DNA from 3 places in the Streptomyces sp. NPDC093085 genome. Region 2 is predicted to be linked to each of the others. Evidence: riboswitches for the same ligand, from Rfam matches in the RefSeq annotation. Region 2 holds a riboswitch; each other region holds the start of a gene.
The links. A riboswitch is a leader RNA that binds a small molecule or an ion and turns the genes downstream of it on or off. The one in region 2 is predicted to bind cobalamin.
Positions count from the first base shown of each region.

Region 1: linked by a shared signal. The riboswitch ahead of AB0O07_RS14775 (ribonucleoside-diphosphate reductase subunit alpha) and the one ahead of AB0O07_RS08115 (CoA-acylating methylmalonate-semialdehyde dehydrogenase) in region 2 are both predicted to bind cobalamin.
Region 3: linked by a shared signal. The riboswitch ahead of AB0O07_RS10810 (cobalamin biosynthesis protein) and the one ahead of AB0O07_RS08115 (CoA-acylating methylmalonate-semialdehyde dehydrogenase) in region 2 are both predicted to bind cobalamin.

Region 1 covers NZ_JBFBFB010000004.1:241,872-252,138, forward strand. The annotation lists gene AB0O07_RS14760 (carbon starvation CstA family protein) at 1-155, shown strand, start outside; gene AB0O07_RS14765 (YbdD/YjiX family protein) at 152-367, shown strand; partial or broken gene AB0O07_RS14770 (Uma2 family endonuclease) at 449-1,044, opposite strand; cobalamin riboswitch at 1,115-1,282, shown strand; gene AB0O07_RS14775 (ribonucleoside-diphosphate reductase subunit alpha) at 1,431-3,896, shown strand; gene AB0O07_RS14780 (ribonucleotide-diphosphate reductase subunit beta) at 3,896-4,939, shown strand; gene AB0O07_RS14785 (SDR family oxidoreductase) at 5,029-5,778, opposite strand; gene AB0O07_RS14790 (TetR/AcrR family transcriptional regulator) at 5,871-6,476, opposite strand; gene AB0O07_RS14795 (alpha/beta hydrolase) at 6,674-7,558, opposite strand; gene prcB (proteasome subunit beta) at 7,723-8,598, opposite strand; gene AB0O07_RS14805 (helix-turn-helix domain-containing protein) at 8,996-9,961, shown strand; gene def (peptide deformylase) at 10,065-10,267, opposite strand, start outside.
Region 2 covers NZ_JBFBFB010000002.1:331,181-341,447, forward strand. The annotation lists gene mmsB (3-hydroxyisobutyrate dehydrogenase) at 1-786, opposite strand, end outside; gene AB0O07_RS08105 (enoyl-CoA hydratase/isomerase family protein) at 783-1,859, opposite strand; gene AB0O07_RS08110 (acyl-CoA dehydrogenase family protein) at 1,856-3,004, opposite strand; gene AB0O07_RS08115 (CoA-acylating methylmalonate-semialdehyde dehydrogenase) at 3,010-4,533, opposite strand; cobalamin riboswitch at 4,752-4,939, opposite strand; gene AB0O07_RS08120 (ECF transporter S component) at 4,988-5,758, opposite strand; gene AB0O07_RS08125 (ATP-binding cassette domain-containing protein) at 5,809-7,458, opposite strand; gene AB0O07_RS08130 (energy-coupling factor transporter transmembrane component T) at 7,455-8,612, opposite strand; gene AB0O07_RS08135 (transmembrane domain-containing protein) at 8,618-9,568, opposite strand; gene AB0O07_RS08140 (prenyltransferase/squalene oxidase repeat-containing protein) at 9,565-10,267, opposite strand, start outside.
Region 3 covers NZ_JBFBFB010000003.1:1,533-11,799, forward strand. The annotation lists gene AB0O07_RS10795 (ABC-F family ATP-binding cassette domain-containing protein) at 1-1,357, shown strand, start outside; gene AB0O07_RS10800 (helix-turn-helix domain-containing protein) at 1,694-1,915, shown strand; gene AB0O07_RS10805 (enoyl-CoA hydratase/isomerase family protein) at 2,051-2,842, shown strand; cobalamin riboswitch at 2,924-3,045, shown strand; gene AB0O07_RS10810 (cobalamin biosynthesis protein) at 3,080-4,135, shown strand; gene AB0O07_RS10815 (cobyric acid synthase) at 4,123-5,727, shown strand; gene AB0O07_RS10820 (putative cobaltochelatase) at 5,831-8,008, shown strand; gene cobO (cob(I)yrinic acid a,c-diamide adenosyltransferase) at 8,008-8,607, shown strand; gene AB0O07_RS10830 (cobyrinate a,c-diamide synthase) at 8,601-10,100, shown strand; gene AB0O07_RS10835 (ZIP family metal transporter) at 10,121-10,267, opposite strand, start outside.

The DNA.
Region 1 (10,267 bases), on a different contig from region 2:
CCCCCGAGAGCGTCACGCTGTCGGAGACGCCCTACGTCGAGTCGAAGATCGTCGCCCCGGCCGGCCTGATCCCCACCCGCGAGGAGAAGGAGGAGCTGGCCGCCGCCGAGGCCGCCGCACGCGACTCCGTCCCCGCGGGAACGGCGACGTCATGACCGGGGCGGCCCCGGCAGCCCGGGTGCGCCATCTGGCCGGCCGGATCCGGTGGTACGTACGGGAACTGACCGGCGAGTCCGCGTACGAACGGTACGTCGCCCACACCCGGGCCTGCGACCCCGCCCGGGAGGTCATGACCCGGCGGGCCTTCGAACGGAGCCGTACGGACGCCCGCGAGGCCGACCCGCGCGAGGGCTTCCGCTGCTGCTGAGCCGCCATCGAGCCGGCCTGGACGCGGCACGGGCCGCCGGGCCTTCCCACGGGGAGGCCCGGCGGCCCGCCCGTTCTCACATCAGCGCACCCAGTCCTTGAGCTGCCCGGTCTCCAGCGTGATCCCGACCGGTGCGGGGAGAGTGATCTCCTTGCCGAACGGCACGGTGTGAATGATCTCGTACCGCCCCCCGTCCGGCTCGCTGTAGACGGTCACCTGGCAGTTCTCCCGGTCGATGAGCAGATAGACCGGGATGTCGGTCTGGGCGTAGGCGCGTGGCTTCTCCACCCGGTCACGGTCGTCGGTGTCTGAGTCGGTGTCGGAGTCGTACGAGGTGACCTCGACGACCATCAGGACCGGGGCCGGATCGGCCCACTCCCCTTGGCCGACGAAGGCGCCGCTCAGCGCGAGCGAGCCGTCCGGACGGGCTCGGCCCCTCCGGAACCCTGCACATGGATCCCCTGGTCGGGATGGAGCCAGAGCTCCGGACGGGACTGCATACAGATACGTGTCAGCCACTCGACGATGCGTCCGTGGTCCCCGTCCGGCACGACCCTGCTCCTGATCTTCCCGTCGATGAGTTCGAGCCGGATGCTCTGTATCGTCCGGGCGAGTATCCGGGCGGCCTCGTCGAACTCCTCGGGATGGATCTGGGACTCGTAGTCGATGGCCGTCATGGGCGTACCTCCTCCGTGTCCTCACGACGATAGCGGAGGGGTCCGACAAGACCGCCCGAAGCGACCCACGACACAACATCTGGGGGGTGGCGCGCCGCGCGCCCCCCAGATGTATGCTCGACCTCGCTGCCGACGCAGGGGAATCCGGTGTGAATCCGGAACTGTCCCGCAACGGTGTACTGTGGCGCGCTTTGTCGCGCCCTCAGTCCGAACACCTGCCGGCGGTGCGCCTGGTTCGACCGAACCCGGCGCCAGACGTCCGGGCCTCGTGGATGGGCCGGTGGACGCCGTACGGAGCGCTGCCCCGCCGACCGGGGCCGGGCGCCCCGTCCGTGCGCTTCCCCGTGCCTCCTCGCGGCCCCGAGCCGAGCGAGGGAGAGCACAGCGTGACCATCGCGCCAGCGGATCCGGTGACAGAGACGGCCGAGCGGCAGCCGGGAGCCGAGCGGAATCCGGGGACCGCCCAGCCCCCTGGACCCACCGCCCCCGGAACGGACGCGCCCGGCACCGACGCGCCCGGCACCGCGCTGCTGCGCACCCTGACCGAGCTCACCGCCGACCTGCCCGACGCCGACCCGGGCCGGATCGCCGCCGCCGCGCTGCGCGGCCGTAACGCGGCCTCGGACGAGGCGGAGCTGCGCGAACTCGCGACCGAGGCGGCGGCCGGGCAGATCTCCGAGGACCCGGCCTACTCCCGCCTCGCCGCCCGGCTCCTCACCCGTACGATCGCCGAAGAGGCGGCCTCGCAGGGCGCCGTGTCGTTCTCCGCGTCCATCGCCGCCGGCCACCGCGAGGGGCTGATCGCGGACCGTACGGCCGCCTTCGCCGCCCTCCACGCGGCCCGCCTGGACAGCCTGATCGACCCGGCCGCCGACGACCGCTTCGGCTACTTCGGGCTCCGCACCCTCTACAGCCGCTATCTCCTGCGCCACCCGCTGACCCGCAAGGTGATCGAGACCCCGCAGTTCTTCCTGCTGCGCGTGGCCGCCGGGCTCGCCGAGAACGACAGCGCCCAGGCGCTCGACGAGGTCGCCGCGCTCTACGGCCTGATGAGCCGGCTGGACTACCTCCCCTCCTCCCCCACGCTCTTCAACTCCGGCACCCGCCACCCGCAGATGTCCTCCTGCTACCTGCTGGACTCGCCGCTGGACGAGCTGGACTCCATCTACGACCGCTACCACCAGGTGGCGCGGCTCTCCAAGCACGCGGGCGGCATCGGCCTCTCGTACTCGCGCATCCGCTCGCGCGGTTCGCTGATCCGGGGCACCAACGGCCACTCCAACGGCATCGTCCCGTTCCTGCGGACCCTCGACTCCTCGGTCGCCGCCGTCAACCAGGGCGGCCGGCGCAAGGGAGCCGCCTGTGTCTACCTGGAGACCTGGCACGCGGACCTGGAGGAGTTCCTGGAGCTGCGCGACAACACCGGTGAGGAGGCCCGCCGTACGCACAACCTGAACCTCGCGCACTGGATCCCCGACGAGTTCATGCGCCGGGTCGAGGCGGACGGCGAGTGGTCGCTCTTCTCCCCCGCCGATGTGCCGGACCTGGTCGACCTCTGGGGCGACGCGTTCGACACCGCGTACCGCAAGGCGGAGGCCGACGGCCTCGCGCGCAAGACCATCAAGGCCAGGGAGCTGTACGGCCGGATGATGCGCACCCTCGCGCAGACCGGCAACGGCTGGATGACCTTCAAGGACGCGTCGAACCGTACGGCCAACCAGACCGCCGAGCCCGGCCACACCGTCCACTCCTCCAACCTCTGCACGGAGATCCTGGAGGTCACGGACGACGGCGAGACGGCCGTCTGCAACCTGGGCTCGGTCAACCTGGGCGCCTTCGTGGACGAGGCGACCGGCGAGATCGACTGGGAGCGGCTGGACCGCACCGTCGTCACCGCCGTGACCTTCCTCGACCGCGTCGTGGACATCAACTTCTACCCGACCGAGCAGGCGGGCCGCTCCAACGCCAAGTGGCGTCCGGTGGGCCTGGGCGCGATGGGCCTCCAGGACGTCTTCTTCAAGCTGCGCCTGCCCTTCGACTCCCCCGAGGCGGCGGCGCTCTCCACCCGGATCGCCGAAAGAATCATGCTGGCGGCGTACGAGGCCTCCTGCGACCTCGCCGAGCGGAACGGTCCGCTCCCCGCCTGGTCGAAGACGCGCGCCGCGCGCGGGGTGCTCCACCCCGACCACTACGACGTGGACCTGCACTGGCCCGAGCGGTGGGCGGCGCTGCGCGCCCGGGTCGCCGGGACCGGTATGCGGAACTCTCTCCTCCTCGCCATCGCGCCGACGGCGACCATCGCGTCCATCGCGGGCGTGTACGAGTGCATCGAGCCGCAGGTCTCGAACCTGTTCAAGCGCGAGACGCTCTCCGGGGAGTTCCTCCAGGTCAACTCGTACCTGGTGGACGAGTTGAAGCGGCTCGGCGTCTGGGACGCGCAGACCCGCGAGGCGCTGCGCGAGTCCAGCGGCTCGGTGGCGGGCTTCACCTGGATCCCGGCCGAGGTGCGCGAGCTGTTCCGTACGGCGTGGGAGATCCCGCAGCGCGGCCTGATCGACATGGCCGCCGCCCGTACGCCGTTCCTCGACCAGAGCCAGTCGCTCAACCTCTTCCTGGAGACGCCGACCATCGGGAAGCTCAGCTCGATGTACGCGTACGCCTGGAAGAAGGGCCTGAAGACCACGTACTACCTGCGCTCACGCCCGGCCACAAGGATCGCCCGCGCGGCCGGCTCGACCCCGTCCGCCGTCTCCGTCCCGGCCCCCTCCTCCGTACCGCCCCAGTCCACCCCCATGGAAGAGGCCATCGCCTGCTCCCTGGAGAACCCCGAGTCCTGCGAGGCCTGCCAGTAATGCCCACCTACGAACCCACCCCGTCCGGCTCCGTGTCCCAGGAGAAGAACCTCCTGGACCCGGGTTTCGAACTGACCCTCCGCCCGATGCGCTACCCGGACTTCTACGAGCGCTACCGGGACGCCATCAAGAACACGTGGACGGTGGAGGAGGTCGACCTCCACTCCGACGTGGCCGACCTCGCCAAGCTCTCGCCGGGCGAGCAGCACATGATCGGCCGGCTGGTCGCGTTCTTCGCGACGGGCGACTCGATCGTCTCCAACAACCTGGTGCTGACGCTCTACAAGCACATCAACTCCCCGGAGGCGCGGCTCTACCTCTCGCGCCAGCTCTTCGAGGAGGCCGTGCACGTCCAGTTCTATCTGACCCTGCTCGACACCTACCTGCCGGACCCCGAGGACCGCGCGGCGGCCTTCGACGCGGTCGAGGAGATCCCGTCGATCCGCGAGAAGGCGCAGTTCTGCTTCCGCTGGATGGACTCGGTCGAGAAGATCGAACGCCTGGAGACCCAGGCCGACCGCCGCCGCTTCCTCCTCAACCTGATCTGCTTCGCTGCCTGTATCGAGGGCCTGTTCTTCTACGGTGCCTTCGCCTACGTCTACTGGTTCCGCTCGCGCGGCCTGCTGCACGGCCTGGCCACCGGCACGAACTGGGTCTTCCGCGACGAGACGATGCACATGAACTTCGCCTTCGACGTCGTGGACACGGTCCGCAAGGAGGAGCCGGAGCTCTTCGACGACGCACTCCAGCAGCAGGTCACCGACATGCTGAAGGAGGCGGTGGCGGCCGAGTTGCAGTTCGCCCGCGACCTCTGCGGCGACGGCCTGCCCGGTATGAACACCGAGTCGATGCGTGCCTACCTGGAGTGCGTGGCGGACCAGCGCCTCCAGCGCCTCGGCTTCCCGCCGGTCTACGGCTCGGAGAACCCGTTCCCCTTCATGGAACTCCAGGGCGTCCAGGAGCTGACCAACTTCTTCGAACGCCGCCCCTCGGCCTACCAGGTCGCGGTGGAGGGCACGGTCGGCTTCGACGACGACTTCTGAGCCACTGCGCCGACCGCCGCCCCGTTGAACGTGAGAGCGGGGCCGGGCACGTGAGGTTCCCGGTGGGGGATCAGGGCCCGGCCCCGTGCTCACCAGGGGAGGCGGTGATGGGTCAGGTCCTCGTCGGCGGTGACGGCCGTGCCGGTGGGGCCGTCGGAGGGGAGGGTGGCCATGCGGATGGGGAGCAGGGCTCCCTGCTCCGCGGTCAGGACGCCTCCATGGCCGTTCTGGTCGGTGGCCACGGAGCCCGGGGAGACCGCGTTGACGAGGATGCCGGCGTTGCGCAGCTCGTTCGCGTAGGTGACCGTGATGGCGTTCAGCGAGGCCTTGGAGGAGTTGTACGCCAGCAGTTGGGGGAAGCCCCGGCTGGAGGCGGCGAGGGAGACCGAGCCCAGGTTGCTCGTGATGTTCACGATGCGGGCGGCGGCGGAGCGCCGGAGCAGGGGCAGCATCGCGTTGGTCACCGCCACGACGCCGAACACGTTGATCTCGTACGTCTCGCGCATCTCGTCGACCGAGGTGGCGCTCGGTGCGTGGATGGGCGTGGCGAGCACACCGGCGTTGTTGACGAGGATGTCGAGTTCACCGGCGTCCTGGGCGATCGTCATCGCGGCCGCATCGACCGACGCCTGGTCCGTGACGTCGAGTTGGACGAAGCGCGCGTCGTATCCCCGCGCGACCAGGGCCGATACGGCCGAGGTGCCGCGGTAGGTGTCGCGGGCGCCGAGGTAGACCGTCATCCCCCGGCCGAGGAGCCCTTCGGCGACGGCGTATCCGATGCCCTTGTTGGCGCCGGTGACCAGTGCCAGCCGCTGAGTGGGACTGATATGAGTATTCATGATCTGCCCATACTGGCCGACCGGACCGGCGCTGGTGGTTCGGTTCTGTCATCACGGCCGGTCCTTGTCGCACGTCAACGCCTTGTGGCCGGCTAGGAGTCCGGGCCGGTGGCGGCGGCGCGGGTGAGGGTCTTCGCGGTGTGGACGATGCTGGCGATGGCGTCGTCGGGGCCCAGGCCGTGCAGATCGGTCAGGCCGAAGAGGGCTTCGGCGCTGACGACCACCGCGAGGTCTCTCTTGAGCTGGGCGAACTCGGCGGGGTCGGTGGTGAGGGGCTCGGCCGGCGGGGCCAGGGCGTGCTCTATCAGGCCGAACCGCAGCCCTGGTCGGGCGGACGCCTCGGTGGGGTGGGTCACCGTGGCCGCGATCATGGCCCGGACCACGCCCTGCCGGGCGAGGACATGGCGCAGCAGGAATTCGGTCACCGTGGCCACGCGCTCCACCGGGTCGGTGGAGTCGGCGACCGGGGAGAGCGCCTCGTCCGGGGTGGGGAGCTGGCCGACGATCGCCTCGCGCAACAGGCTGACCAGGTCGGGGAAGTACCGGTAGGCGGTGGCCTCGGAGACCAGGGCCGCCTTGGCGACCTCCGGCATGGTCACTTCCCTTCCGGTACGGCTGAGTTCGGCCGCGGCCCGCACGATCGCCGTGCGGGTGCGCAGCTTCTGGTTGGCACGGCCCGTCGTGCTCTGTGCTGTCATCGGTCCACCTCTCGTCGCCCTTGCCGTCCTCGCGCCGCCCGCCCCGCGCCGTCATCACCGCCCGGCGGTCGGCTCGGCTGCTGCTCGGAGGGGCGGCTCCCCCGCTGTACGGAGGAGGCTCGCGGCCTGTACGGAGAAGGCTCGCACCCGGTGAAGCGAGCGCGCCGCCCTCATGAGGGCATACTCTCACAAAGGGGTCATCCGTGGATCGCGTCCCTCCCGCGGACTGTGCCGGCGAAGTCGCCGATGGCGGCGAGGACCGTCCCGAGCTGCTCGATCTGGGGGAAGTGGCCGGCGTCGGCGACGGGGACGAAGCGGCTGTCGGGGAAGGAGGCCGCGTAACCACGCCCGTACGGGAGCGAGGCTATGCCGTCCGACTCCCCCCAGACGACGAGGACGGGGAGCGTGACCCGGTGGAGCCGGCCGCGCAGCTTCGGGTCGTAGCTGAACTCGGGGCCGCCGTAGACCCCCAGGGTCCGCTGGTTCGCCGCCGCGTTGGCGCGCTGCTCGTCGGTGAAGGCGGAGAAGTCCGGGCGGAAGGCCGGATCGGCGAAGGAGAGCTTGCCGATCTCGGCCGGGGCCATCCCGCGCGGGTCCACGACCTGGTGGGCCTTCATACGGGGCCGCACACCGACGGCGTTGAGGAGGGTGAGCGAGCCGATCCGGCCCTTGGTGTCGCGCAGCGCCATCTCGGAGGCGATCCAGCCGCCGACGGAGCTGCCGATCACCAGGACATCGGTCAGCTCCAGGGCGTCCAGCAGATCCAGATAGGCCACGGCCAGGTCGGCGATGGAGTCGCACCATTCGGGGCGCGGTGTGCCGTCGAAGCCCGGGTGGACGGGGGCGATCGCGTACGCGTGCTCCGAGAGCGCGGCGGCGAGGCCGGTCATGGTGCCGGGACCGGCACCGCCGTGCAGGAGCAGCACGCCGGTGCCGTCGGTGGGGGAACCGTATGCGGCGAGGGTGACGGAGAGACCGTGCGGCAGGTCGACGGTACGGGTGGTCGCGGGCGCGGGCGTCACGGGCTTCGCGGACGCGGCGGGAGCGGCGGACGCGGCGGGCGTGGTGGCAGGAGCAGGCATGGCGGCCATCCCTTTTCTTCGTGAGAGCTGACTCTTAAGAAGGTAGAGCACCCCCCACCCTTCATGCAAGTCCACTCTCATAACTGGGGACAGTGCGCGTTATGCGGGTTCGCCCGGGCCTCCGCTCCTCACACCGCCCCGTCGCGCCGCCCCCCTCGCGCCCCTCACACCGCCGCGATCGGCCCGTCCGGCCGGTCGTGTCGCGCGGCGACCACCTCGCGGCTCAGGGCCTCCGTCTCCGCCTCCGGAAGCCGCTCGAAGCCGTCCTCCGTGATCACCGCGACGACCGGGTAGATACGCCGCGTCAGATCCGGGCCGCCCGTCGCCGCGTCGTCGTCCGCCGCATCGTACAGCGCCTGCAACGCGGCGAGCGCCGCCTCGCGCCGGGTCATGTCCTGGCGGTACAGCTTCTTCAACGCGCCCCCGGCGTAGGGCGATCCCGACCCCTCCGCCGTGAAGTCGGGCTTCTCGTACGGGCCTCCGGTGATGTCGAAGGCGAAGATGCGCCCGCGCCCGCCGCCGGGCGCGGTGGCGTCGTACCCCACCAGCAGCGGGACCACGGCGAAACCCCGCATGGCCTGGTCCAGGTTGTCCCGGACCAGGCCGGCCAGCCGGTTCGCCTTCGCGTTGAGGGTCATGGGGATGCCCTCCATCTTCTCGAAGTGCGTCAACTCGACCTGGAAGAGCTTCACCATGTCCTTGGCCGTCCCGACCGTGCCCGCGAACGCGACGGCGGTGTAGTCGTCGGTGGGCTGCACCTTCTCCAGGTCGCGCTGGGCGATCAGATTCCCCATCGTCGCCCTGCGGTCCCCCGCGATCAGGACGCCGTCCCGGTAGGTGAGCGCCAGCACCGTGGTGCCGTGCGGGAGTTGAGGGAGTTGAGGGAGTTGCGGAAGCTGCGAGAGCTGGAGGATTCGGTCCGGCGGCCGGGGCGCGCTCCGCGCCTCCGGCCGGTGGGCCTTCAGGAACGCGCTGAAGGACGAGTTCCCCGGGCGGAAGAACTCCTCGCCCAGGATGCCGTCATGCTCGCCGCCCGCCATCTGTCCTCCCCCTGAACCCCGGATTCCGGATCCGGCGCCCCACCGTGGTCCCGCCCCCCGCCGTACCGCAGACTCCTACCATGCGTGCGCGGCACGGAAACCCCCCGCCACATCACGGGCGACGACGAGGACGGCGCAGCAGACGGTGCCGAAGCCCCCGCGGGCGGCGGGTCCGGGTGTTCAGCGCGGTGCAGTTGCCGGTCGATCGCCCGGTCCTTGAGGTGCCAGTAGAGGGGCGGCGCGAGCAGCACTCCGAAGAGGCCGACCAGGGCGAGAACCGTCAGGAAGATGTCGAAGATGTCCATGGCTCCACTGTCGTGGCCCCGCTCCGGGGACGGCAGTGGCAGGACCGTCATGGACCATCGAATTACTGCCAACGCGGTGGCACACTGGCAGCATGATGCAGAACGTGGCCGCCGTCCTCCTCGACGGCGTGCACCCCTTCGAGCTGGGCGTGGTCTGCGAGGTCTTCGGCCTCGACCGCAGCGACCAGGGCCTCCCCGTGCACGACTTCGCCGTGGTCTCCGCCGAGGGGCCGGTCCTCCGCACCCACGCCGGGTTCACCATCGGCGGCCTGCACGGCCTCGACCGGCTGGAGGAGGCCGATCTGATCGCCGTGCCCGCCTCGGACGAGAACGTCACCCGCACCTACCCGCCCGAGCTGCTGGAGGCGCTGCGCCGCGCCGTGGCGCGCGGCTGCCGGGTCCTCAGCGTCTGCTCCGGGGTCTTCGCGCTCGGCGCCGCCGGGCTGCTGGACGGCCGGCGCTGCACCGTCCACTGGCGCCATGTCGACGCCCTGACCCGCGCCTACCCCCGGGCGATCGTCGAACCGGACGTGCTGTACGTGGACGAGGGCCCGGTGATCACCTCGGCGGGCAGCGCGGCCGGTATCGACGCCTGTCTCCACCTCGTACGGCAGGAGTACGGGACCGAGGTCGCCAACATGGTGGCCCGCCGGATGGTGGTCCCCCCGCACCGGGACGGCGGGCAGGCGCAGTTCATCGAGCGCCCGCTGCCCGCCTCCCCCTGCGACACGGTCGGCGAGGTCCTGGAGTGGATGGAGCGCCACCTCGACCGGGAGATGACGGTCGAACAGCTCGCGGCGCGGGCGCACATGTCGCCGCGTACGTTCGCCCGCCGCTTCCAGCAGGAGACCGGGACGACCCCGTACCGCTGGCTGCTGCGCCAGCGCGTCCTGCTGGCACAGGAGTTGCTGGAGGGGACGGACGAGACGGTGGAGAGCGTCGCGGGGCGCGCCGGGTTCGGGAACGCGGCCGGGCTGCGCCACCACTTCCTGCGGACCCTGGGGACGACGCCGCACAGCTACCGGCGTACGTTCCGGGGCCCCACCCCCGTCCTCTGACCCGGGACGGGCCGGGCCGGGCCGCCCGGCCCGCACCCGGCGGCCTGCCCCGGCCCCCCGCACACCGGGCCGCGCACACCGGGCCCCGGCCACAGCCCTCCGCTCAGGCGTTGGGCACGGTCTCGTAGCGCGGCGTGTTCTCCTCCATCTGCCGCAGCGCGTCCTTCCGGTCGCGCTTCGACAGCCGGTCGATGTACAGGTAGCCGTACAGATGGTCCGTCTCGTGCTGGAGGCAGCGCGCGAAGTAGCCGGTGCCCGCGACCCGGATCGGGTTGCCCTGGGCGTCCTGGCCGCGCACCACGGCGT
Region 2 (10,267 bases):
CAGTTCCGCCCGCACTCCACCCGCACGTACCGCGTTGGCGGCCAGGCCGAGATCCTTGGCCATCAGGGCGGCGGCGAAGCCGGGCCGGTAGTCGCGGTTGGCGGGGCTGGCAGGCACGGGGCCTGGGACCGGACAGTTCACGCTGAGCGCCCAGCACTGGCCGGAGGCCGTGGAGGCCACGTCGTACAGGGCCTGGTGGGAGAGGCCGAGGCTCTCGCCGAGGACGAACGCCTCACTGACAGCGATCATGGAGATGCCGAGGATCATGTTGTTGCAGATCTTCGCTGCCTGTCCGGCTCCCGGGCCGCCGCAGCGCACGGCCTTCTTCCCCATGGTCTCCAGCAGGGGCAGCGCCTCGGCGAACTCGGCCTCTCCCCCGCCGACCATGAAGGTCAGCGTGGCCGCCTCGGCTCCCACGACGCCGCCCGAGACGGGCGCGTCCAGAGCGCGCATGCCTGCGGCAAGGGCGCGCCCGTGAGCGGTGCGGGCATCGGCGACGTCGATGGTGGAGCAGTCGACGAACAAGGTGCCGGTGCGGGCAGCGGCGAGGATGTCGTCGTAGAGGCCCAGGACGTGGTGTCCGGCGGGCAGCATGGTGACGACCACGTCGGCGTCCGCTGCGGCCTCGGCCGCCGACACGGCCCGTTCGACCCCTGCTTGCGCGGCCCTGTCGACGGCACTGGGCACCAGGTCGTGGCCTCGCACCCGGTAACCGGCCCTGACCAGATTGGCGGCCATGGGGCCGCCCATGTGTCCGAGTCCGATGAACGCGACGGTCCTGCTCACCAGACCACCTCCTCGGTGGTGTCGGGTCCGGCGAGCGCGAGTTCCCGTTCGCCGAGGGGCGCGAAGAAGCGCTCCACGTCGGCGTCGGTCACCTCGGCCAGGGTGGCCGGCGACCAGCGCGGTGTCCGGTCCTTGTCGATGACCTGGGCGCGGATTCCCTCGACGAGGTCAGGGGCGGCCAGGGCCGCGCAGGAGACGCGGTACTCCTGCTCCAGCACGCGCTCCAGTGGGCCGAGCCGTCGGGCGCGGCGCAGGGCGGCCAGGGTGACTTTGAGTGTGGTGGGCGACTTGGCCAGCAGGGTCTCCGCGGCCTTCTTCGCCGCCGGGTCGCCGTGGGCGAGGAGCCGCTGGACGATCTCCTCGACCGTGTCGCAGTCGTAGCAGGAGTCGATCCACTCCCGCATCGTGGACAGCTTCCCCGGCGGGGCGGGACGCACATGACGGGCCAGGGCTTCCCGTACGGGGATGCCGGAGAGGTCGTCGGCGAAGCGCAGCAGTGAGGCGGACGGGAGGTAGTGGTCGGCGAGTCCGCACAGCAGGGCGTCCTCGGGACCGATTTGTGCGCCCGTCAGAGCGAGGTGGGTGCCCAGTTCGCCTGGGGCGAGGGCGAGGAGGTAGGTGCCGCCGACGTCCGGGACGAAGCCGATGCCGGTCTCGGGCATGGCGATCCGGGAGCGCTCGGTGACGATGCGGATGTCGGCGTGGGCGGAGATGCCGACTCCACCGCCCATGACGATCCCGTCCATCAGGGCGACGTAGGGCTTGGGGTAGCGGGCGATGCGGGCGTTGAGCCGGTATTCGTCGCGCCAGAAGGCGGCCGAGGCGGAGCCGTCCGCGGTCAGGGCGTCGTCGTGGATGGCGTGGATGTCGCCGCCCGCGCACAGGCCCCGCTGCCCCGCGCCGGTGAGGACGAGCGTCTCGACGGCCGGGTCGTGCTCCCAGGCCGTCAACGCCTCGTCGATGCGGTGGACCATGGTGTGGGTGAGGGCGTTGAGTGCCTCGGGGCGGTTGAGAGTGAGGTATGCGGCGCGCCCCTCGGTGCGCAGCAGTACGGTGTGCTCGCCGGTGGTCATCCGAACGCCTCCGTCAGGCCGCGGGCCACGATGACGCGCATGATCTCGTTGGTTCCTTCCAGGATCTGGTGGACGCGCAGGTCACGGACAATCTTTTCGATGCCGTAGTCGCTCAGGTAGCCATAGCCTCCGTGCAGTTGCAGGGCGCGGTCGGCGACGGAGTAGCCGGTGTCGGTGGCGAATCGTTTGGCCATCGCGCACAGGTGCGGAGCCTGCGGATCGCCCCGGTCCATGGCCTGGGCGGCCTGCTGGACCAGCGCCCGGGCGGCGGCGAGTTCGGTCGCCATGTCCGCGAGACGGAACTGGAGTGCCTGGGCGTCGAGAAGCCGGGCACCGAACGCCTGCCGGTCGGCGAGATGGACGAGGCTGCGGTCGAGGGCGCTGCGCGCGCCGCCGAGGGAGCAGGCGGCGATGCCGAGCCGGCCGCCGTTGAGGCCGCTCATGGCGATACGGAACCCTTCGCCCTCGGAGCCGAGCAAGCGGTCTGCCGGCAGTCGGACGCCGTCAAGGATGACCTGCCGGGTGGGCTGCGCGTTCCAGCCCATCTTCCGCTCGTCGGGACCGAAGGAGAGCCCGGGGTCGTCTCTGTCGACGAGGAAGGCGGAGATGCCGTTCGGGCCGTCACCGCCGGTGCGTGCCATGACGACGTACAGCTGCGAGGCGCCCGCGCCGGAGATGAACTGCTTGACGCCGTTCAGGAGGTAATGGTCGCCGTCGCGATCCGCGCGGGTGCGAAGGGCGGCGGCGTCCGAGCCGGCATCCGGTTCGGTGAGGCAGTAGCTCGCCAGGTCCTCCATCGCGCAGAGGCCGGGCAGCCGGCGCTCGCGCTGTGCCAGGTCGCCGTACTGGTCGATCATCCAGGCGACCATGTTGTGGATGGAGAGGTAGCCGGCAATGGAAGGGCAGCCGGAGGCGAGGGTCTCGAAGACGAGAACGCCGTCGGTTCGGGTGAGCGCGGAACCTCCGTACTCCTCCCGTACGTACACACCACCGAGGCCGAGGCCGGCCGCCCTGCGGAGCACGTCGAGGGGGAAATGCTTGTCCCGGTCCCAGTCCAGGGCATGCGGGGCGAGATGGTCCTGCGCGAAGTCCAGGGTCGTCTCGACAAGGGCCTGCTGATCCTCGGTGAGCATCGTGGCGGTCATCGTGCTCAGCCCATCGTCGGGATGGTGAAGCTCGCGCCCTCCCGGAGGCCCGCGGGCCAGCGTGAGGTGACGGTCTTCGTACGGGTGTAGAAGCGGATGGCGTCCGGGCCGTGCTGGTTGAGGTCGCCGAAGCCGGAGCGCTTCCAGCCGCCGAAGGTGTGGTACGCGACCGGCACCGGAATGGGCACGTTGACGCCGACCATTCCGGTGTTCACCCGGCGGGTGAAGTCACGTGCCGTGTCTCCGTCACGGGTGAAGATCGCGACGCCGTTGCCGTAGGCATGCTCACTGGGCAGGCGCAGTGCCTCCTCGTAGTCCGCCGCGCGGGCGACCGAGAGGACCGGGCCGAAGATCTCCTCCTGGTAGATGCGCATCGCCGGGGTGACGCGGTCGAAGAGCGACGCACCGGCGAAGAAGCCGTTCTCGTGGCCGGGCAGAACGAAGTTCCTTCCGTCCACGACGAGTTCCGCGCCTTCCTCGACGCCGAGGTCGACGTACGCGCGCACCCGTTCGACGGCATCCCGGCCGATCAGGGGGCCGAAGTCGGCCTCTGGGTCGTCGCTGCGGCCGATCCGCAGCGAGCCGATGCGTTCCTTCAGACGAGCCAGCAGGGCATCGGCGGTGGCCTCGCCTACCGGGACGGCGACGGAGATCGCCATACAGCGCTCGCCCGCCGAGCCGTACCCGGCGCCGATCAGGGCGTCCACGGCCTGGTCCAGATCAGCGTCCGGCATCACGATCATGTGGTTCTTGGCGCCGCCGAAGCACTGGGCGCGCTTGCCGTGGGCTGCGGCGGTCGCATAGACGTACGCGGCGATCGGGGTGGAGCCTACGAACCCGAGCGCGCCGACGCGAGGGTCTTCGAGGAGGGTGTCGACGGTCTCCTTGCCGCCGTGTACGACGTTGAGGACGCCCGGCGGCAGGCCGGCCTCCAGGAACAGTTCCGCGAGCCGGAGCGGGACGGACGGATCACGCTCGGAGGGCTTGAGGATGAAGGAGTTGCCGCAGGCAAGGGCGGGAGCCGCCTTCCACAGGGGGATCATCGCGGGGAAGTTGAACGGGGTGATGCCGGCCACCACACCGATCGGGGCGCGCAGAGAGTGGACGTCGATGCCGTTGCCGGCGTTGTCGGTGAACTCACCCTTGAGCAGATGCGGGATGCCCGCGGCGAACTCGACTACCTCCAGGCCGCGCTGGAGGTCGCCGTGCGCGTCGGCGACCGTTTTGCCGTGCTCGGACGAGAGCAGACGGGCCAGCGAGTCCCTCTGCCCCTCGACGAGCTGAAGAAATCGGAGGAAGACGCGGGCCCGGCGCTGCGGATTCCACTGACCCCACTCGCCCTGCGCCTCGGTGGCGTCAGCGATGACGGCCTCTGTCTCCGCGCGACTCGCGAGCGGAACACGGGCCTGCACCTCTCCGGAATTGGGGTCGTGGATGTCGCCGTAGACCCCGGACGTTCCCCGGGTGTGCCTGCCGCCGACGAAATGGGTCAACTCACGCACGGGGGCGCGGTCTTGTACGCGGACCATGGGTGCCTGCTCTCGTCAGGTGATCCGGGATGGCGCGCAGGTCCGTCACACCCGGCGTGGTGGCGTGCGGGTGCTCGGGCGACGCGGGATCGCGTATGGCGAGGGAACCGTCAGACGGTGACGGCCGGATGCGGGACGTGCCGTGGGCCTCGTCGGGCGGGTCCGCCGGAGTCGTGGATGCACACCGGTGCCATGCGTGTCAGCTCCATCCTCGTGGACAACACGGAACATCCCACGGCCGGTATCCTGACTCCCGGATCAGCGCGCGCCGTCCGCCTTCCCGACATCCTGCTCGTCAGTGGCGTTCTGCTCGACGGCGTACTCCCCGGTCACAGTGGCGGGACCGCGCCGGAATCACACCGGCTTCCCTGCACCGCGGGCCTTCACCACGACTATATAGTTGGACATCCTAGTAAATCTAGTCCGCAGGGCCATCTGATGCTGTCGTTGCTGGTCAGCGGGGTTCGGATGCGGCCGACCTGGGCGCGGCGAAGCGCACCGGGGCACGGAATCGGGCCCGGCGGGCAGCGCGGCGGAAGGTGGTCAGAACCGCGGGCCCGGCCAGCAGGATGCATATGAGGTTGGTGACGGCACGGCCGGTGTCCCAGCCCAGCGAGGTGGCGATGTCGAACGCGATGTAGCGCTGCCACTGCTCGGTGAAGGGCAGGCCGGGCAGGTAGGCGATGGAACTGTTCGGGTCGAGGGAGAACGGCCAGAAGGAGAGATTGAGGAGGAAGCCGAACAGGTAGCCGGACAGCGATCCGTAGACGGCCAGCATCAGAACCTCGCGCCGGCCGCTCGCTCGGGGCAGGAACCCGGCGAGCATGCCGACGAAGGCGCAGCCGAACATCTGGTACGGCATCCAGGGGCCGACTCCGCCGGTGATGAGCGCGGAGGTGAACAGCGAGGTGCAGCCGAGGGTGAAGCCGAAGCCGGGTCCGTAGACGCGTCCGGCGAGGACGAGGACGAAGAAGACAGTCTCGATGCCGGCGGTGCCGGCCCCCAGAGGGCGCAGGGCCGCGTTGACGGCGGACAGGACGCCGAGCATCGCCAGCGCCTTGGAGTCGATGCCGCCCTCGGCGATCTCCGACAGGACCACGCACAGGACGAGAACCAGCAGCACGCCGAAGATCAGCGGGGGCGCGTAGTTCGAGCTGAATGTCCCCGGGGCGACGACGAATGGCCAGAAGAACGCGACGACGCCGAGGAAGGCGGCAAGGACCATGACGACGCCGGCGCGAGGGGTGAGCCGGATGGCCGCGGCCACACGCGACGTCACGGGGCCGTCCCCTTATCGCCCGCGGCCGGCATTGCGTCCACGACTTGTCCGACTGTCAGATAGGGCAGCGGGGCGAAGATTTTCGCGGTCTGCGGCGCGAAGACGGGGGAGGAGAGGATGACTTCCGTGGTCGGTCCGTCTGCGACGATGTCCCCCTCCGCCATGACGACCACACGGTCGGCGGCGCGTGCGGCGAACTCGACGTCGTGCGTGGCGATCACGACCGCCCTTCCCTCCGCCGCGAGAAGGTCGACGATGCCGGTCAGAGCGGCCTTCGCCCCGTAGTCAAGGCCACGGGTCGGTTCGTCCAGGAGCAGCACCCCGGGCGCGGCGGAGAGCTGAATGGCCAGGACGAGGGCGAGTTTCTGCCCCTCGGACAGGTCACGGGGATGGGTGGTGTCACCGATACCGGGTGCGAGCCGGTCCAGGATGGAGCGAGCGCTCTCCGTCCCCTGGGATTCCGTGTCGGCCTGGTCGAGCTCCTGTCCGACGCTTTCCAGATAGAGCAAATCAGCAGGGGTCTGCGGAACGAGGCCGACGAGCGTGCGGGCCCGGATGGCAGAAACGGCGTGGGGGTCGACGCGGGCGCCGCCGCGCGGGTCGGTGACCTTCACGGTCCCCGCGCGGCGCGGCCCGGAGCCTTGGAGCGCCCACAAGAGCGAGGACTTGCCCGAGCCGTTGCGGCCCATCAGCGCCGTCACCTCACCGGCCCGCAGGTCCAGATCGACTTCCCGAACGGCCGGAAGGCTCTTGTACGTGACGGTGACACCGCGCGCGGTCAGCAGAGGCGGCCGTTCACCGGCCGGGGACGGGCGGACGGGGGCCGGAGCGCGGTCGGCCAGTCGGGCCCGCAAGGGCGCCGCGGTGCGGCGGGCGTCACGGATCGACAGTGGCAGCGGAGACCAGCCCGCGGCCCGCCCCAGTTCCACGATCGGTGGCGCGATCGTCGCCGTACGCAGAATGTCGGCGGGCGCGCCGATGCGGGCGTGGCCGTCTCCGGGCAGGTGAAGGACGCGGTCGGCGTACTGGACAACGCGTTCGAGGCGGTGCTCCGCCATCAGGACGGTGACACCCAGGTCGTGGACGAGCCGGGTGACGGCGGCGAGGACCTCCTCGGCGGCTGTCGGGTCGAGAGCGGAGGTGGGCTCGTCCAGGACCAGGACGCGGGGGTGGGCGGTGAGGACGGAGCCGATCGCGACGCGCTGCTGCTGGCCGCCGGAGAGTTCGTGCAGGGCGCGGTGGCGCAGGTCGGCCAGTCCGAGCAGATCGAGGGTCTCCTCGACACGTTTACGCATGGTGGCCGGGGAGACCGCCAACTGTTCCATGGCGTAGGCGAGTTCCTCCTCGACGGTGTCGGTGACGAAGCCGTCGATCGGATCCTGTCCGACCATGCCGACGACATCGGCGAGTTCGCGGGGAGGGTGGTGGGCGGTGTCACGGCCGTCGACGGTGACCTGCCCGTACAGTGTGCCGCCGGTGAAGTGGGGAACCAGCCCGTTGACCGCGCCCAGGAGTGTGGACTTGCCGACGCCCGTGTGTCCGACGACGAGACAGAGCTCGCCCTCCTCCACTGTGAAGTCGACATCGCGCAGGGCCGGTTCGGGCGCGTCGTCGTACTCGATGGTGACCTGGTCGAAGGTGATCACGAGGCGTCGCCTCTCTGGAGAGGGCCAGGCGGGGGCGCGAGGAACCCGGCCGTGCCCGCGAGGAGGATCGCGGCGGTCGGCACGAGCGGCAGGGCGGGCCAGGTGAGCGGATAGAAGGTGGGGTTGAGCTGGGCGGGGTCGTAACCGAGGTTACTCAGGAGCAGCGCTGCGGACAGCACCCCGCTGCCGGCCACAGCCCACTCGGGCAGCCGCCAGGCATCGGGACGGTAGGTGGTACGGGTGACGCGCCGGCCTCCCAGCCGCAGGCCCGTCACACACAGCACCGCGCCCAGCACCATGGCGGGCAGGCCGAGGAAGGAAGGCGCGGTCGCGTCCAGCAGTCCGTAGGCACTGGCACACAGGCCGCACATACCCAGCAGCATCAGCGCGCCGGTGACCCGGCGGGAGGTGCGGGTGGCGGTGCCCGCGCGGCCGTAGCCCCGGGAGTCCATGGCCGCGGCCAGCCGCAGCGAACGCTCCAGCGCGTCCTCCAGTACCGGGACCACGATGCCGCGCAGCGCTTTCATACCCCGCGTGCGCCCGGCGCGCAGCTTCTTCGCCCGGGCGACACGTTGCACGCTCTGCACGAGTTGGGGCGCCACGCTGATCGCGACCGTGACCGCCACGCCGAGTTCGTGGAGGGCTCCGGGCAGGACACGCAGCGCGCGCTTGGGATTGGCGAGCGTATTGGCGGCGCCGATGCAGCACAGCATGCACGCCAGGCGCAGACCGTCGGTCGCCGCCGACAGCAGCGCCTCCAGAGAGACCGGGCCGCCGATCTTGATGCCCGCATACCAGTCAGGGGTGGGGATGTGCGGGAGGGAGAAGAGAAAGTGGTCGTGAGGGGTGATGCCGGTGGCGAAGACGGCACGGAAGACGACACGGATCGCCACGACGGTGAGGGCCAGGTAAAGGTAGTACTTGAAGCCGCGCGCCCAGGGCGCCTCCGTGCGACGGGCGGTGACGACATAGCCGAGGACAGCGAGAACGAGAAACAGCAGCAGCGGGTTGTTGGTGCGGCTCACCGCCGTGGCCAGGGCAAGGGCCCACACCCACCAGGCCACCGGGTGCAGAAGACGCGGCAGACGGCGCCCGCCCGAGTCCGGCGACGAACCGGACCCGGCGGTACGCGCCGCCACGGTCGTACGACTCATCGCGGTCACTCGGCACGGCGACGGCGTGCCACGAACACCGCCGCACCGCCGATCACCACCACGAGTGCCGCGCCAGTGACCACCGGCGCGATCGAGCCGGAGTCGTGCCCGGCGTCGGCGGCGGGGGCGGCATCGACGACGCTCGGGCCGGAGCGGGGAGCGGCGACCGCCGGCGGAGTACTCGCGGCGCTGCTCGGCGGGCTCGGGGTCGGTGACGGGCTCGATGTCGGGCTCGTGGTCGGTGACGGCGGATACGGCATGCTCGGCTTGGTCTTCGTCGGCTCCGGCAGGACGGTCTCGGGCGGCTCACCGGCTTGGCGCTCGGGCGCGGGGCCGGTGTCCGTATCCGGCGGCAGCACAGGCGCCTTGTCGGTGGCGGCGGGCTTGCCGGTGTCTCCCTGCGGCCGGGTGTTGTGCGCACGCAGCTGCGCAGGGGTGACCTTCGGGCGTCCCTCCGTGCCCCCGATGTCGGTGCCGCCGAAGATCCACAGGTCGACGCTGCCCGGCTTGGGCTTGTAGAGCATGGCGCCGAGCTGGCTGTAGCTCCAGTCCTCCGCGCCCGGATCGGCGTGCCAGTACGACCAGTAGGCGGAGGCAGGAGGTGTGAGGACACAGTCCTCCTCGGCGGCGGTCGGGTACGGCTTGCCGCTCTGAAAACCGCTGTATCCGATGCGGCAGATGAACGCGGGGCCGTCGTGTCCGGTGCCGGTGGTCCGCCAGCCGCCCTGGTTGAGCAGCTCGTATCCGGTGGTCGGCGTGGTGCCGCAGGAGCGGTAGATCGGGCCGCCCCAGTGACTGAAGTCGACGGCCAGCACCACACCCGCGGACGTGGTGCAGCGGCCCATGGGCTGCGGGTCGGCCACGACCGGCGCGATGGTCGCGGCGAGCACGGCAACCGTCAGGCCCAGCACGCCCGCCGTACGCGCCAACGCCTTCGGCAAGCGCCTGGGAATCATGGCGTTCCCCCCGCATCGGCCCTGCGTCGGGCCACGACCACCGTGCGCCAGCCCGCGAGCACCAGCAGCACGGCGGTCACAGCGAGGACGCCGACCTGGACGCCGGTGGACGCCAGCACGCCGTCACCGCCACCGCCATCGCTGCCTCCGTCGGCGACGTACCCGCCCTGGGAGCCTCCCGAGTCACCGGGTGTGACGATGTCCGGGGCTCCGCCGCTCGGGCTCGGCGTCGGCTGCGGTGAGGTACCCGTGAGGTCCCGCTTCAACTCGGCGAAGGAGACACCCGTCGAGCCGCCGACCGCCTGGGTGGAAGCCCGCAGGTCGGAACCCCGCTGTCCCTCCCTGGCCACGTTGAACCCGCCGTCGGAGTTCTGTTGCGAGGCCAGGAACTTCCGCGCCGCGCCGATCTCGTCGGCATAGGTGGCGCCGTTCAGCGACAGGCCCTGGACGGCGAGGGCGGCCGAGTTGACCGAGTCGCCCGCCGCACCCGGGAAGCCGCCACTCGGCAACTGCTTCCCGGCGAGCCAGGCAAGCGCCTTGTCCACGGCCGTGTCCGCCGTGGCGCCGCCGGCCAGATCCAGGGCCATGGCGGCGATGGCCGTGGAGTCGACATCGGAGTCGTTCGTGGACGGGATCAGGCTTGGCCACGCACCGCTGTCCTGCTGAAGGCTCGCCAGATATGCGAGCGGCTCCTCGGCC
Region 3 (10,267 bases), on a different contig from region 2:
CGACCGGATCCTCTCCGCCCGCGAACTCGACTCCGTGCTGAAGAAGATGCGCGAGAACGAGGACCGGATGGCGAACGGCAAGGGCGCCACCCGCGAGAAGGCGATGAAGCGGTACGAGCGGCTGGAGACCGAGTTCCTCACCAAGGGCGGATACGCCGCCGAGGCCGAGGCCGCCACCATCGCCGCCGCGCTCGGCCTGCCCGACCGGGTGCTCGGCCAGCCGCTGCACACCCTCTCCGGCGGCCAGCGGCGCCGGGTCGAGCTGGCCCGGATCCTCTTCTCCGACGCCGACACCCTCCTCCTCGACGAGCCCACCAACCACCTCGACGCGGACTCCATCGGCTGGCTCCGCGACTACCTCAAGACGTACCGGGGCGGCTTCATCGTCATCTCCCACGATGTCGACCTGGTCGAGACGGTCGTGAACAAGGTCTTCTACCTGGACGCCAACCGCGCCCAGATCGACGTCTACAACATGGGCTGGAAGCTCTACCAGCAGCAGCGCGAGTCGGACGAGAAGCGCCGCAAGCGCGAGCGCGCCAACGCCGAGAAGAAGGCGGCCACCCTCAACGCGCAGGCCGACAAGATGCGCGCCAAGGCCACCAAGACGGTCGCCGCGCAGAACATGGCGCGCCGCGCCGAGCGGCTGCTCTCCGGCCTGGAGCAGGTGCGCCAGTCCGACAAGGTCGCCAAGCTGCGCTTCCCGGAGCCGGCGCCCTGCGGGAAGACCCCGCTCGCCGCCGAGGGCCTCTCGAAGTCGTACGGCTCGCTGGAGATCTTCACCGACGTGGATCTCGCGGTCGACAAGGGCTCCCGGGTCGTCATCCTCGGCCTCAACGGCGCGGGCAAGACCACCCTGCTGCGGCTGCTGGCCGGCGTCGAGCAGCCGGACACCGGCAAGGTCACCCCCGGTCACGGCCTCAAGCTCGGCTACTACGCGCAGGAGCACGAGACCCTGGACCCGGAGCGCACCGTCCTGGAGAACATGCGCTCCTCCGCCCCCGACCTCGACCTGGTCGACGTCCGCAAGACCCTCGGCTCCTTCCTCTTCTCCGGCGACGACGTCGACAAGCCCGCCGGGGTGCTCTCCGGCGGCGAGAAGACCCGGCTGGCGCTGGCCACCCTGGTCGTCTCCTCCGCCAATGTGCTGCTGCTCGACGAGCCGACCAACAACCTCGACCCGGCCAGCCGTGAGGAGATCCTGGGCGCGCTCCGTACGTACCGGGGCGCGGTCATCCTCGTCACCCACGACGAGGGCGCCGTCCACGCGCTGGAACCCGAGAGGATCATCCTGCTGCCGGACGGGGTCGAGGACCTGTGGGGCGCGGACTACGCCGACCTGGTGGCCCTCGCCTGATCCACTGCCTGATCCACTTCGACTGGATCATTCGGCTCAGCGGTGATCCACCATCTGAGTGACCGTGTCTCGTACCCACGGCGTGGTACGGGACGGATCGGCACCCCGCGTACATCATCCGCACCCTCACCCGGCCCCACCGCCCTGACCTGGCACTTCTCCTGGCGTTCCGGGCAAACCCCGCTCCGGGCGGCTCTGGAATGTGACATTCCGTTCGTGCTCGAAGGTTGAAGTCCGAAGAAGCTTGTCGTACGGACCTTGCCGAATGGGTGGCCAGGAGGGCCGTGAGGGGTGATCATGAGAAGTCCAGAGCGCACTTCCCATGAGGAGGCACGGGTGGCCGAGACTCTGAAGAAGGGCAGCCGGGTGACCGGCGCCGCGCGCGACAAGCTCGCGGCAGACCTGAAGAAGAAGTACGACAGTGGTGCGAGTATCCGGGCGCTGGCCGAGGAAACCGGCCGCTCCTATGGATTCGTCCACCGGATGCTCAGCGAGTCCGGAGTCACGCTGCGGGGACGTGGCGGGGCTACGCGAGGCAAGAAGGCCGCATCGGCCTGACGGCCGGGCGGGGCACTCCCCGGGCCGCCGGTTCGGCGGGTGGCCACCCGGGTCGATCGAGCGATCGCCCAGGTGGTTACTGTGCAGTCACTTAGCTCAGTTCGTGAGTCCGACTGCCCGAACCGGAGGCGCCCCATGGTTTCGCTCGCACCAGTGCTCGACACGGACGGCGTACGGCTCACCGTGGAAGACGCGGTGGCCACGGTGACACTGACCCTCCCGGCCAAGCGCAACGCCCAGTCTCCCGCTCTGTGGCGGGCGTTGGCCGAGGCCGGGAGGAGGCTGCCGGGGACCGTACGGGTCGTGGTGGTGCGCGGCGAGGGCACGTCCTTCTCCGCGGGGCTCGACCGGCGCGCGTTCACCCCCGAGGGCTTCGACGGCGAGCCCTCCTTCACCGACCTGGCCCGCTCCACCGATGCCGACCTCGACGCGGCCATCGCCGGGTACCAGGACGGCTTCGTCTGGCTGCGCAGGCCCGACCTGGTGACCATCGCCGCGGTCCAGGGCCATGCGATCGGGGCCGGCTTCCAGCTCGCCCTCGCCTGCGATCTCCGTGTGGTCGCCTCGGACGTCCAGTTCGCCATGCGCGAGACGAGCCTCGGCCTCGTCCCCGACCTCACCGGCACCCACCCCCTGGTCGGCCTGGTCGGCTACGCCCGCGCCCTGGAGATCTGCGCCACCGGCCGCACCGTCCACGCGGACGAGGCCGACCGCACCGGCCTCGCCAACCTGGTCGTCGCCCCCGAAGACCTCGCCGCCGCGGCGAACGACCTCGCGGCGGCGCTCCTGGCCGCCCCCAGGGACGCCCTGATCGAGACCAAGGCCCTCCTCCAGGGCGCCACCGACCGCACCTTCGAAGCCCAACGCACCGCCGAACGCGCGGCCCAGGCGCGGCGCTTGCGGGATCTGGCGGGGGTGGGGGACTGACGGGGCCGGGTGTGGGGCTTCGCACACTGTCCTGGTGCAGGTCAAGGACGAGTTGACGGGTGTTGCGGGGCATGGTGGACTTCCTGGGCCATTGCCGACGGCAGCAGAGGAAGCCGGTGCGAATCCGGCGCGGTCCCGCCACTGTCACTGCGAGCCCCGTCCCGCAGGAGCCAGGAACTCTCGCCGTCGGATACGACGTCGAGCCGGGGCGCGGACCCTGAGTGAGGACACTTCGCCATGCCTGGCCGCGGTCATGCCATCGCGCCCGGGGTACGGGGCCGCTCGGCCGTTCCGGACACCGGGCGCGTCTTCGCGTACGGGGCCGCCCTCGGGCTCCTCGCCGACCGGGTCTTCGGGGATCCCCGCCGGGGGCATCCGGTGGCCGTGTTCGGGCGGGGCGCCTCGGCCGTGGAGCGGGTTCTGTGGCGCGACCACCGGGGGTGGGGCGCGCTGCATACCGTGGTCTGCGCCGGAGCCGCCGCCGGGGGTGCCGTGCTCGCCGCCCGTACGGTACGGAGCAGCGCCGCCGGGGCCGTGGCGCTGACCGCCGCCGCCACCTGGGCCGTGGTCGGCGGGACCTCCCTGGAGCGGGAGGCGCGGGCGATCGGCGCGGCGCTCGCCGCCGGGGATCTGGACGGGGCCCGCGCCCGGCTGCCGCACCTCTGCGGGCGCGACCCGTATGCCCTCGACGAGGCCGGGATAGCGCGGGCCGTCGTGGAGTCCGTCGCCGAGAACACCTCCGACGCGGTCGTGGGCGCCCTGGTGTGGGGGGCGCTCGCGGGGGCCCCGGGGCTGGCCGGGTTCCGGGCGGTGAACACGCTGGACGCGATGGTCGGGCACAAGAGCCCCCGGTACCACAGGTTCGGCTGGGCCTCGGCCCGGCTGGACGACGCCGCCGGGTGGCCGGGGGCCCGGCTCACCGCCGCGCTCGCCGTCCTCGCGGGCCCGGACCGGCGGGGCGCGCTGCGGGCCGTACGCCGCGACGCGCGCCGTCATCCGAGCCCCAACGCGGGCCCCGTGGAAGCCTCGTTCGCCGGGGCGCTGGGGGTGCGGCTGGGCGGGACGCTCGCGTACGGCGGGCGGGTCGAGCACCGGCCCGTGCTCAACGCCCCGGGGCGCCCGGTCGCCGTACCGGACATCGAGCGCGCCGTCCGGCTGGCCCGCCGGGTCGACGCGCTCGCCCTGGCGGTCTGTGTCGCGGGCCGGCTCGGGTACGGAGCGGTGCGGGGCAGGGTGTGGGACGGAGTTCGGGGCAGGGTTCGGGGAAGGAAGGGCTGGGGATGGCCGGGGTGAAGGGGGCTCGCCCGCTCGGCGGGGGGCTGCTGGTCGCGGGGACCACCTCCGACGCGGGGAAGAGCGTGGTCACGGCCGGGATCTGCCGCTGGCTGGCGCGCCAGGGGGTGAAGGTCGCGCCGTTCAAGGGGCAGAACATGTCGCTGAACTCGTTCGTGACGCGCGAGGGCGCGGAGATCGGGCGGGCGCAGGCGATGCAGGCGCAGGCGGCACGGGTGGAGCCGACCGCCCTGATGAACCCCGTCCTGCTCAAGCCGGGCGGCGAGCACAGCAGCCAGGTGGTGCTGATGGGGAAGCCCGTGGGCGAGATGAGCGCCCGGGGGTTCTTCGGCGGGAGCGGAGGGAGCGAGGGGGCTTCTCGCGAGGAGGCGCTGCGCGGCGGGCGCCGGGAGGCGCTGCTCGGGCCCGTCCTGGAGTGTCTGGCGGAGCTGCGCGCCACGTACGACGCGGTGATCTGCGAGGGCGCGGGGAGCCCGGCGGAGATCAATCTGCGCCGTACCGACATCGTCAACATGGGCATCGCACGGGCCGCGCGGCTGCCGGTGATGGTGGTCGGGGACATCGACCGGGGCGGGGTCTTCGCGTCCTTCTTCGGTACGACGGCGCTGCTGAGCCCGGCGGACCAGGCGCTGGTGGCCGGGTATCTGGTCAACAAGTTCCGGGGCGATGTGGCGCTGCTGGAGCCGGGGCTCGCCATGCTGCGCGGGCTGACCGGCCGGGCGACGCTCGGTGTGCTGCCGTTCCGGCACGGTCTCGGCATCGACGAGGAGGACGGGCTGCGGATCTCGCTCCACGGCACCGTGCGCGAGTCGGCGGTGGAGCGGCCGTACGGCGCGGAGGTGCTGCGGGTCGCGGTCTGCGCCGTCCCCCTGATGTCGAACTTCACCGATGTGGACGCGCTGGCCGCCGAACCCGGCGTCGTGGTGCGGTTCGTGGACCGCCCCGAGGAGCTGGCCGACGCCGATCTGGTGATCGTGCCGGGCACCCGGGGGACGGTACGGGCGCTGGCCTGGCTGCGGGAGCGAGGGCTCGCCGAGGCGCTGGCGGCGCGGGCCGCCGAGGGCCGCCCGGTGCTCGGCATCTGCGGCGGCTACCAGCTCCTCGGCGAGCGAATCGAGGACGAGGTGGAGTCCCGGGCGGGCGTGGTGGACGGGCTGGGGCTGCTGCCCGTACGGGTCAGGTTCGCGCCGGAGAAGACCCTGGCGCGGCCCGTCGGGGTGGCGCTCGGCGAGCGGGTCGAGGGGTACGAGATCCACCACGGCGTCGCGGACGTACGCGGCGGGGACGCCTTCGTCGCCGGTCCGGACGGGGCCGCGCTGGACGGCTGCCGGGTGGGCGCCGTCCAGGGCACGCACTGGCACGGGGCGCTGGAGGGCGACGCGTTCCGGCGGCGGTTCCTGGCGGAGGTGGCGCGGGCGGCGGGCCGGCGGTTCGTCCCCGCGCCGGACACCTCCTTCGGCGTGCTGCGCGAGGAACAGCTCGATCTGCTCGGCGACCTGATCGAGGAGTACGCGGACACGGCCGCGCTGCTCCGGCTGATCGAGGAGGGCCCGCCGCCGGAGCTGCCGTTCATTCCGCCGGGGGCGCCGTGAGTCCGCGTCCCCGCCCCGCCGTCCCGCCGTCCCACCCGGCCTCACGACCCCGCCGGTCCCGTCCGTACCGCAGGTCCCGCCGTCCCGAAGGAGCGATCAGCCTATGAGCACCCCCTTTCCGTTCACCGCCGTCGTGGGGATGGACGATCTGCGGCTCGGACTGCTGCTGAACGCGGTCAGTCCGGCGGTCGGCGGTGTCCTCGTACGGGGGGAGAAGGGCACCGCCAAGTCGACCGCCGTGCGGGCGCTCTCCGCCCTGCTGCCGGAGGTGCCGGTGGTGACGGGGTGCCGGTTCAGCTGTGATCCGGGCGCGCCCGACCCGCACTGCCCGGACGGGCCGCACGCGGAGGCGCCGGCCGGGGCCCGGGCGGCGCGGATGGTGGAGCTGCCCGTGGGGGCCTCCGAGGACCGCCTCGTCGGGGCGCTGGACATCGAACGGGCGCTGTCGGAGGGGGTGAAGGCGTTCGAGCCGGGGCTGCTCGCCGACGCGCACCGGGGCGTCCTCTACGTGGACGAGGTCAACCTGCTCCACGACCACCTCGTGGACCTCCTGCTGGACGCGGCGGCCATGGGCGCCTCGTATGTCGAGCGGGAGGGCGTCTCCGTACGGCACGCCGCGCGCTTCCTGCTGGTCGGGACGATGAACCCGGAGGAGGGCGAACTCCGCCCCCAGCTCCTCGACCGCTTCGGGCTGACGGTGGAGGTGGCGGCCTCCCGCGAGCCGGACGTACGGGTGGAGGTGGTGCGGCGGCGGCTCGCGTACGACGCCGACCCGGCCGGGTTCGCGGCGCGCTGGGCCGGGGAGGAGAGCGCGCTGCGGGGACGGATCGCGGGCGCGCGGGCGCTCCTCCCCGAGGTGCGCCTCGGGGACACGGCGCTCCGGCAGATCGCGGCGACCTGTGCCGCGTTCGAGGTGGACGGGATGCGCGCGGACATCGTGATGGCGCGGACCGCGACGGCGCTGGCCGCGTGGGCCGGGCGTACGGAGGTGCTCGCCGAGGATGTCCGGCAGGCGGCGCTGCTGGCGCTGCCGCACCGCAGGCGGCGCAACCCGTTCGACGCGCCGGGGCTCGACGAGGAGAAGCTCGACGAGACGCTGGAGGAGTTCCGGGGGGACGAGGACGGAGAAGCCGAGGGTCCAGGGGACGGGGAGCCCGATCCCGATCCGGACCCGGACCCGGACCCGGATGGGCCTGACGGGCCCGGTGGCGGGGGCGGGCAGCCGCCTCAAGGCGGGCCGGACGCCCCCGAGGCCCCGGAGGCGCCCGCGTCGCAGGACGCCCCGGGTGCACCGGGAAGCCCCGACGTGCCCGAGCCGCGTCCCGAAGGCGGGCAGCCGAAGGCGCCCGCGCCCGGTGAGCACTCCCCCGTCGGGGCCGCCGAGCCGTTCCGTACCAAGGTGCTCAGCGTGCCGGGGCTCGGCGAGGGCGCGGCCGGGCGGCGCTCCCGGGCCCGTACCGAACACGGCAGGACGACCGGCTCCCGGCGGCCCCGGGGCGCGCTGACCAAGCTCCATCTCGCGGCGACCGTGCAGGCGGCCGCCCCGCACCAGCGGGCGCGCGGGCGGGCCGGACGGGGTCTGGTGGTGCGCAGGGACGACTTGCGGCAGGCGACCCGGGAGGGGCGCGAGGGCAATCTCGTGCTCTTCGTGGTCGACGCCTCCGGTTCGATGGCGGCCCGGCGGCGGATGGGCGCGGTGAAGGGCGCGGTGCTCTCGCTGCTGCTCGACGCGTACCAGCGGCGCGACAAGGTCGGTCTGATCACCTTCCGGGGCCGGGAAGCGGAGCTGGCGCTGCCGCCCACCTCGTCGGTGGACGCGGCGGCGGCCCGTCTGGAGTCGCTGCCCACGGGCGGCCGGACGCCGCTCGCCGCCGGGCTGCTCAGGGCCCATGACGTCCTGCGGGTGGAGCGGCTGCGGGACCCCGCGCGCCGGCCGCTGCTGGTGGTGGTGACGGACGGCCGGGCGACCGGCGGCCGGGATCCGGTGGCGCTGGCGGCGCGCGCGGCGCGGCTGCACGCGGCGGAGGGTACGGCGTCGGTCGTCGTGGACTGCGAGACGGGTCCGGTACGGCTCGGGCTCGCCGGGGCGCTCGCCGGCGACCTTGCCGGGACCGCGATCACCCTGGACGAGCTGCGCGCCGACAGCATCGCGGGGCTGGTCAGGGACGTACGGGAGAGGGGCGACGTACGGCGGACTGGCGACGTACGGCGGACGGGCGACGCGCGCCGGGCACCGGGCACCGACGACGGGCAGCAGCAGAGGCACAGGAGGGCCGCGTAATGCCGCAGGGACAGCCGGAGAACGTACCGGACGACGGACTCACCACCCGCCAGCGCCGCAACCGGCCGCTGGTGCTGGTCCACACGGGCACCGGCAAGGGCAAGTCGACGGCGGCGTTCGGGCTCGCGCTGCGCGCCTGGACGCAGGGGTGGCCGGTCGGGGTCTTCCAGTTCGTGAAGTCCGCGAAGTGGAAGGTCGGCGAGGAGCGTGCCCTGAAGGTCCTCGGCGAGAGCGGCGAGGGCGGCACGGTCGCCTGGCACAAGATGGGCGAGGGGTGGTCCTGGGTCCAGCGCGACGCGCAGTTCTCCAACGAGGAGGCGGCGCGCGAGGGGTGGGAGCAGGTCAAGCGCGATCTGGCGGCCGAGACGCACCGGCTGTACGTGCTGGACGAGTTCGCGTACCCGCTGCACTGGGGGTGGGTGGCGACCGACGAGGTGATCGAGGTGCTGCGGAACCGGCCCGGCACCCAGCATGTGGTGATCACCGGCCGTAACGCGCCCCAGGAGCTGATGGACTTCGCGGACCTGGTCACCGAGATGACCAAGGTCAAGCACCCGATGGACGCGGGGCAGAAGGGCCAGAGGGGCATCGAGTGGTGAACATCCCGCGTCTGGTCGTCGCCGCGCCGTCCTCCGGAAGCGGGAAGACGACGGTGGCGACGGGCCTGATGGCGGCGTTCTCCGGGCGCGGTCTCGCCGTCTCCCCGCACAAGGTCGGCCCGGACTACATCGACCCCGGCTACCACGCGCTGGCCGTGGCGTCGGGGCCGGCGGGCCCCGGCAGCGGGTCGTCGCCCGGCTCCGCCTCCGGCCCGGGGCGGGGGCGTCCGGGGCGGAACCTGGACGCGTACATGTGCGGCCCCGGGCTGATCGCGCCGCTCTTCGCGCACGGCGCGCGCGGTGCCGACCTGGCGGTCGTCGAAGGCGTGATGGGGCTCTACGACGGCGCCTCCGACCAGGGCGAACTGGCCTCCACGGCGCAGGTGTCGAAGCTGCTGAAGGCCCCGGTGGTGCTGGTCGTCGACGCCTCCTCGCAGTCGCGTTCGGTGGCGGCGCTGGTGCACGGCTTCGCCTCCTGGGACCGGGAGGTGCGGATCGGCGGGGTGATCCTCAACAAGGTCGCCACCGACCGTCACGAACGGCTGCTGCGGGACGCGCTGGACGGCTCCGGGGTGCCGGTCATGGGCGTGGTGCGCCGTACGGACCGGGTCGGCGCGCCCTCCCGCCACCTCGGCCTGGTGCCGGTCGCCGAGCGGCGCGCCGAGGCGGTGGAGGCGACCCGGGAGCTGGCGGCGCGGGTCGGGGCGGGGTGCGACCTGGAGGCGCTGCTGGCGCTGGCCCGGAGCGCGCCGGAGCTGACGGCGGAGGCGTGGGAGCCCGGGGTGGAGCCGGTCGTCGCGCCGGGGAGCGGACGGCCGGTGATCGCGGTGGCGGGCGGGCCCGCGTTCACGTTCTCGTACGCCGAGCACACCGAGCTGCTGACGGCGGCCGGCGCCGAGGTCGTCCCCTTCGACCCGCTGCGCGACGAGGCGCTGCCCCCGGGCACCGCCGGCCTGGTGATCGGCGGCGGCTTCCCGGAAGTGTACGCGCCGGAGCTCTCCGCCAACGAGCCGCTGCGCGCTGCGGTGGCGGAACTGGCGTACGCGGGCGCGCCGGTGGCCGCCGAGTGCGCCGGGCTGCTCTATCTGGCGCGCTCCCTGGACGGGAAGCCGATGTGCGGGGTGCTCCCCGCCGAGGCCCGGATGTCGGGGCGGCTGACGCTCGGTTACCGGGAGGCGGTGGCGGTCGGCGACAGCGCGCTGGCGCGGGCCGGGACCCGGGTACGGGGCCACGAGTTCCACCGTACGGTGGTGGAACCGGGCGCCGGGGTGGTTCCGGCGTGGGGCATGGTGCACCCGGAGCGCCGGGTCGAGGGGTATGTCAGCGGCGGCGTGCACGCCAGTTACCTGCATACGCACTGGGCGGCGACGCCGGAGCTGGCGACCCGCTTCGTGGCCCGCGCGGCGGCCGGGCCGCACGGGGCGGCCGGGCCGCACGGGGCGGCCGGGGCGGCCGGTACGGCGGAGGCGAGCGGGGCCGGGGTACGGCGGTGACCGTACCGCCACCGGAGGCGTCACCCCGCGACGCCGACCACCAGCCAGATGAAGCCGACGCCCAGCACGGTGCAGAGCAGCGTGGAGCGGGCCGGGTGGTCGTGGTGGGCCTCGGGCAGGATCTCGGCGGCGGCGAGATAGAGCAGCACGCCGCCGAAGAACCCCAG